Regions from separate parts of the Lysinibacillus sp. DFXJR4 genome, predicted to be linked through region 1. Evidence: riboswitches for the same ligand, from Rfam matches in the RefSeq annotation. Region 1 holds a riboswitch; each other region holds the start of a gene.
What was found. Region 1 has a riboswitch for S-adenosylmethionine ahead of AC2CGN_RS21600 (bifunctional homocysteine S-methyltransferase/methylenetetrahydrofolate reductase). Riboswitches for the same ligand answer to the same signal wherever they lie in the genome.

Region 1 (2,254 bases):
AAGTATTTTTTCGCTGCAGCAATATGCTTTGGTGTTGTACCACAGCACCCACCTATTAAACGGACGCCTTGATCTCGAAGTGCTACAGCTGCTCGACCAAAATAGTCTGTCTCTGACTCATAAACAACACGCCCGTCTTCTAAATCTAGAAGAGATGCATTTGGATATGCTGACATAAATGCCTTCTCAGGAAGCTCTACACCTTCAAATGCTTGAATCGTATGGAATGGACCTAAACGACAGTTAACACCTACAATATCAGCACCGAGTGCCTCGAGCTCATGTAGGGCATTATTTAAACTCTTACCATTTTGCAGCACTCCCGGTTCATGCATTGAAACCTGCGCAATAATTGGCAACTTTGTTTTGGCTCGAAGCATTTTTAATGTTGCTGTTAATTCTTCAAAATCATAATAAGTTTCAAGTAAAAGGCCGTCTGGATTCCCAGCCAGTAACACAGTTGCTTGCTCTTCAACAGTCGCTAAAATTTCTTCTAATGTTGCATCGCTTTTTCGAATGCCTCGAATCCCCCCAATAGTCCCTAAAACAAATTGACCTCCATCTGCAGCTGCTCGCTTGGCAATCGTCATAGCTGCTTCATTAAACTGCTGAACACGCGATTCTAATCCGTAACGTGCTAATTTTATGGCATTCGCTCCATAAGTATTTGTTTGAATAATATCGGCTCCAGCTCCTATATACTCTCTATGAATCTTTTCAATTAATTCTGGTCTTTGAACATTCATTTCCTCATGACAGTACTCCAAGCCATAGCCGTATAATACCGTACCAATTGCACCATCTGCTGTTAGAACATGCGTTTTTAACTTTTCAAGCAATCCCATAAAACTAGCCCCTCTTCCTATTTTTCTATAATAAAAAAGCCTTCTTTAACACAAAGAAGGCTTTTACGTTTCGTAATTTTGTTCCTTCTCATCTTCGACCATAGGGTCTTCTGGATTTAGCACCTGACAAAAAGTTGGTTGCTGAAGCGTCATTGGGCCAGTCCCTCAGCTTCTCTTGATAAGAATTTAGTATGAATTTTTTAAATAATTAAAAGAATCATAACGTTAACAAACGTTTGAGTCAAGACTATTTCACGTAACAAAGGATATTTCAAACGAAAAATATAATTTTTTGTCTTATATTCTGCAATTAAGATAATTTTCCAGCAATATTATCCCCTATTTTTTTACCGTTTTGAATACAAGCTCCTATACCTACACCAAAATAAGAGCAGCCTGCAATAGATAAATTTGGATAGTTTATTTCGAGCTCTCGTAATAAGCCCTGTAATGCCTCACGATGTGCTAAATCATATTTCGGCATTTGATCAATCCATCTACTTACATTCACGACACTTGGTTTTTCTTTAATCCCCAAGCTTTTTCTTACATCCTCTAAGGCAACAACTGCTAATTCTTCATCTGTCATCCTACGTAACTTCTCATACGCAGGGTTAATGCTTTTATAGAAGAGTCGAACAAGTAATTGCTCATTTGCTGAAGTATGCTTCCACTTACGGCTTGTCCATGTCGATGCATTACAGATTACATCTGAATTATGAGACACAATAAAGCCTGTTCCATCAGCTGGTAATCTACTATCGGGTACATCAAATCCTAAATAAATTGTAATAGCGGAGGCAGTATTGAATTGGTCAAAATAACGGTTCAATGTTGCATCCTGTAATAAGTGCTGTACAGTTTCATTAGGTAATGCTAAAACTACATGATCTGCTTCAATGATCGTATCATTTGCTAAAGTAATTTGGTAGTGATCTTCCTGCTTGTTGACACTAGTAGTGCTAATTCCCTTTAAAATTTCTACATCAGTTAACGTTTCTTCAAGGCGATCAATTAAAGACGATAAACCATTTTTAAATGAAATAAATTTTTTATTAGCAGCTTTTACAAATTGTTCTCGATTTGCGTCAAAACCTTTAATAATACTACCGTACTCATTTTTATAATCAATTAAATAAGGTAATGTGGAGGCAATCGATAGTTGATGTAAATCTCCTGAATACACACCTGCTAATACTGGTGCTATTTGGTTTTGAACAAGCTCCTCCCCTAAATAGTACGTTAAAAATTCTCCAATTGAGCTGTCTTTTGTAAAGCCTACATTTGGCATTGTCAAATCCTTTAACGCTTCTTTTTTACCTTCTTCGGATACAAGTGTGCTTTCTTCTAGGGAGTGAAGGCTCATCGGAATACCGAACGTTGAATCTGCCGGAATGGCATGGAGCTCA
Region 2 (2,254 bases), on a different contig from region 1:
TGAATTTCACCTTTTTTAACATGAAGGTTAATCCCATCAACTGCTCTGACAATACCTTTCTTTGTTTTAAATTCTTTAGATATATTTTCTAATCGAATCATCTGGATGTCTCCTTTCTAAAAAGCAAGAATCTGCTCGCTTTCCCAAAGGAGTCTCGCAGATTCTTATTTTATCCTGCTTAATGGGCTGGAAAATTCCCTCTTCAAGAACAAATAATGCTGATAAGGAATCTAACAGCGGTATAAGCCTGATTTAATCAGTGGAAGATGGGGAAAACCCTGTTTTATTTTTTGGCTACTTACCAGCTTGCAATTACAGAACCCTTAAATTCATCTTCAATAAATTTGCGTACTTCATCAGATTGATAAGCTTCAACAAATTTTTTAATCGTTGGATCATTCTCATTTTCAGCACGTACTACAATATAGTTTACATAAGGAGAGTCAGTAGATTCTAAAAGGATAGAATCTTTTTTAGGATTAATGCCAGCCTCCAGCGCAAAGTTTGTATTAATAGCTGCTACATCAACCTCACTAAGTTGTTTTGGAATTTGGGCAGCCTCTAACTCTATGAATTTTAAATTTTTCTTGTTTTCTTCAACATCTCGGATAGACGCTGTTAGCCCAGCACCTTCTTTTAATTTAATATAGCCAGCCTCTTGCAGAACAAATAATGCACGGGCACCGTTTGTCGGATCGTTTGGTAAACCAAATGTTGCTCCGTCTGGTATTTCATCAAAAGATTTATATTTTTCAGAGTAAACACCCATTGGATTCAGAATAGTTTTTCCAACTGGTACTAAGTCTGTATCGTGATCTTTATTAAAAGTATCTAAGAAAGGCTCGTGCTGATAGCTATTTGCATCAAGATCACCTTCAGCTAACGAGGTATTAGGTAAAACATAATCAGAGAAGGATTTAAGCTCTACTTCCAGGCCTTTTTCCTTTGCCACTTTTGCCGCAACCTCTGCAATTTGTTCATGTGGACCAGAAGTAACACCTACTACGATCTTATTTTCATCAATAGCCTTACCTTGGTCTTCTTTACTATCTTCTTTTGTACCGCAACCTACTAACGCTGCTGCTAATGTAAGACCTGCTAAGCCTAATAAAAATTTGTTTCGTTTCTTCATGAAAATGACCTCCAAAGTTTGTTTTATCGATTTTTAAAAATAAAAAAACTCTCTTATAAACTAAGAGAGGCTCATGAAAAAACGTCCTCTCTTATCTATCAAACGATGATCGTTTGCAGGATTTAGCACCTTCCTTTAAAAAGGAGGTTGCCGAGCTTCATAGGGCCAGTCCCTCAGCTACTCTTGATAAGAGATATATAGTATTTTTATAAATCCGATAGAACTAATATAAATTATAGGTTATTATTAGTCAATAAATATTTTGATTTTTTATTGTATTTAGTGGGTATTTATTGTCCACTAAATCAAGATAAAGCCACAGAAAATAAAGTAGCAAAAAGAGGTGTAGAGATGTCTATAAGAGTAAATTATGGAGTTGGAGCATTTGGAAAAGTCATTAGTGCTCGTATTTTAATGGGGACTGATATGATCGAGGGAATAGAGGCTATCTGTCAAGAGAACGATATTGAGTCAGCTACCATTGTTAGTTGTATTGGTAGTTTGCAAAATAGTAGTTTTGTTTATTTAGTACCAGATGAGATCTCTAAAATCAATGTCCGTTTCAGTGAAGTGATAAAAAAAGAGGGACCACTTGAATTTATTCAAGGTGCTGGTGTTGTGTGTAAACGTGATGGAGAATATGAGACGCATCTTCATGGATCAATGAGTGATCAATGGGGTCAAGTATCAGGAGGACATTTGATAAAGGGCGGAAATATTGTGATTACGGCCGATATCGTTTTGGCAGAGGTACAGGACGTTCAGCATATACGCAAATTTGATGATGAAACAGGACATATTCAATTTTATCCCTTAGAAAAAGACTTACAGAGTCCAAGAAAGATTGAGAAATGAAAAAACTGTTCTATGGCATTGCTGTAGAACAGTTTTTATTGAATTTGTTTATATAAATAAATTTAATTGTTCGATTCGATTTATAGCTTCACGTAAACGTTCTTCGCTTACAAGTAAGCCAACACGGACATAGCCCTCGCCATATTGCCCAAAGCCATTTCCTGCTGCTACAGCAATATCTGCTTTGTCGAGTAAGAGATCTGCAAATTGTTCACTTGTATAGCCTACTGGAACAGGGAGCCATGCAAAAAAGGAGCCCTTAGGTGC
Region 3 (2,254 bases), on a different contig from region 1:
TCCTTTGACTAATCGTTTAATATTTTCAATATGCAAAATGATAGCTATTCCAAAAAGTAGCAAAGCAATGATCGTTGGACCCATCCCAGGAATCCATAAAAAAGTTGCTGTACAAAAAACAAGATAAAACTCTAAAACACCAACGATTAAATAGTTCGTTGCAAAAGATAAAATAACAAATAAAATAAGTGCAAATAAACCAATTTTCCAATCAACAGCAAGCAATATCCCTATGATGGAGGCTGTACCTTTACCCCCGTTAAAGCCCATATGGAATGGGAAATTATGACCTAGAATGACACCAGCTGCTATGAGATAGGTGAAGAGCCAAACTTGTACCTCTGTGTATTGTGCTGCATCTGCAAGAAAGAAATGTGCACCGATAATTGCTAATACACCTTTACCAATATCAATAAGCGCTACTAGTACTCCGTATTTCCATCCAAGGGAAAGGGTTGCATTGGATGCACCTGCATTCCCATGGCCAGTCTTTTTTAAATCTACCCCAGATAAAAACTGTGCCACTTTAGAGCCATGAAGACAGCCAATAATATAACCAACAATAATAAATAAAATGATGGTTTTAATCACAAAAATCCTCCTTTCTAAATAAATATTAAAATAGTGTATGCGTTCATATTACGTAAAGAAGCAGACTGAAGTTTCGGAAAAAATAAAATTTTAGTGTTGACAGAAAAAATGTCTATGTTTATACTGTGTAACAACGATGGAAATTGAATCTCAATACTCTTATCAAGAGCGGCGGAGGGATAGGCCCTATGATGCCCGGCAACCAGTAAGTGACGAACTTGCTAAGGTGCTAATTCCTACAGATTCTTACTTGGATCTGGCAGATAAGGGGAGGAAAACTTGCAACTGCAACCCTCTTCTTAGCTGAAGGGGGTTTTTGTTTTCTACTAAAAAATCCTCCTCATCTCCGGTACCATCGTAAAAAAATAACCATTTGGAGGTACAAAATGACAAATTTTAAACCAGAAACATTGCTGTTACATGGTGGCCAAGAGCCAGACCCAGTAACAGGATCTCGCACCGTACCTGTATATCGCTCAACGGCTTTTGTTTTTAAAGACACTGCTCATGCGCAACGTCTTTTTGCCCTAGAGGAAGCTGGCAATATTTACACACGTATTACGAACCCAACTGTAGATGTTTTTGAAAAACGCGTCGCTTTATTAGAAGGCGGTACAGCAGCAGTGGCACTTTCATCTGGTGCAGCAGCTATCGCATTTTCAATTTTAAATCTTGCAGGAGCAGGGGATGAAATTGTTGCCGCTAGCTCTTTATATGGTGGTACCTATAACTTATTTGCCAATACACTACCAAACTATGGTATTAAAACGATTTTCGTAGATGAAACAAATCCTGAGAATTTCAAAGCAGCCATCACTGATAAAACAAAAGCGGTATTCGCTGAAATTTACGGTAACCCAAGTTTAAAAGTACTAGACATTGAAGCAGTGGCTAACATTGCACATGAAAGCGGCTTACCATTAATTATTGATAGCACTTTTGCTTCACCTTATGGCTCTACACCAATTGATTTCGGTGCCGATATTGTCGTTCACTCCGCAACAAAATGGATTGGTGGACATGGAACTACTTTAGGTGGCGTTGTAGTTGATGCAGGGAAATTTGATTGGACTCGTGGTCGTTTCCCAGGATTTACTGAGCCAGATGCTTCCTATCACGGTTTACGATATGGCATTGACACAGCAGCGGCTGCATTTGCTACAAAACTGCGTGTGCAATTACTACGTGACTTTGGACCAACATTAAGTGCTGATGCAGCCTTTAATTTTTTACAAGGTTTAGAAACGCTTCATTTGCGTATCCCTAAACATAATGAAAATGCTTTAGCAGTAGCCGAATATTTACAAAACCACCCATCTGTGGAATATGTAAATTATAATGGCTTAGAAGATTTCCCTACACATGATTTGGCTAAAAAATATTTAAGAAATGGCTTCGGTTCTGTGCTTACATTTGGCATTAAAGGTGGACGTGAAGCAGGGCGTAAATTAATAGATAGTGTGAAATTATTCTCCCATGTAGCTAATGTAGGGGATGCTAAATCATTAATAATTCACCCAGCTTCTACTACACATCAGCAACTATCAGCTGAAGAGCTAATTCAAACTGGTGTAACCGAGTCGCTCATTCGCTTATCAATCGGTTTAGAGGCAGTAGAGGATATTATTGCAGATTTAGAACAAGCTATTGAGCAAGTAACAGC

Region 2: another riboswitch for S-adenosylmethionine. It lies ahead of AC2CGN_RS11965 (MetQ/NlpA family ABC transporter substrate-binding protein); the one in region 1 lies ahead of AC2CGN_RS21600 (bifunctional homocysteine S-methyltransferase/methylenetetrahydrofolate reductase).
Region 3: another riboswitch for S-adenosylmethionine. It lies ahead of AC2CGN_RS12335 (O-acetylhomoserine aminocarboxypropyltransferase/cysteine synthase family protein); the one in region 1 lies ahead of AC2CGN_RS21600 (bifunctional homocysteine S-methyltransferase/methylenetetrahydrofolate reductase).

The regions. Positions count from the first base shown of each region.
Region 1 is NZ_JBXUNW010000017.1:39,408-41,661, forward strand. It holds gene AC2CGN_RS21600 (bifunctional homocysteine S-methyltransferase/methylenetetrahydrofolate reductase) at 1-845, opposite strand, end outside; SAM riboswitch class I at 931-1,030, opposite strand; gene AC2CGN_RS21605 (protoporphyrinogen oxidase) at 1,156-2,254, opposite strand, start outside.
Region 2 is NZ_JBXUNW010000004.1:111,518-113,771, reverse strand. It holds gene AC2CGN_RS11970 (methionine ABC transporter ATP-binding protein) at 1-101, opposite strand, end outside; gene AC2CGN_RS11965 (MetQ/NlpA family ABC transporter substrate-binding protein) at 299-1,132, opposite strand; SAM riboswitch class I at 1,221-1,325, opposite strand; gene AC2CGN_RS11960 (PPC domain-containing DNA-binding protein) at 1,484-1,987, shown strand; gene AC2CGN_RS11955 (aminotransferase class I/II-fold pyridoxal phosphate-dependent enzyme) at 2,036-2,254, opposite strand, start outside.
Region 3 is NZ_JBXUNW010000004.1:201,776-204,029, reverse strand. It holds gene AC2CGN_RS12340 (glycerol-3-phosphate acyltransferase) at 1-591, opposite strand, end outside; SAM riboswitch class I at 748-861, shown strand; gene AC2CGN_RS12335 (O-acetylhomoserine aminocarboxypropyltransferase/cysteine synthase family protein) at 978-2,254, shown strand, end outside.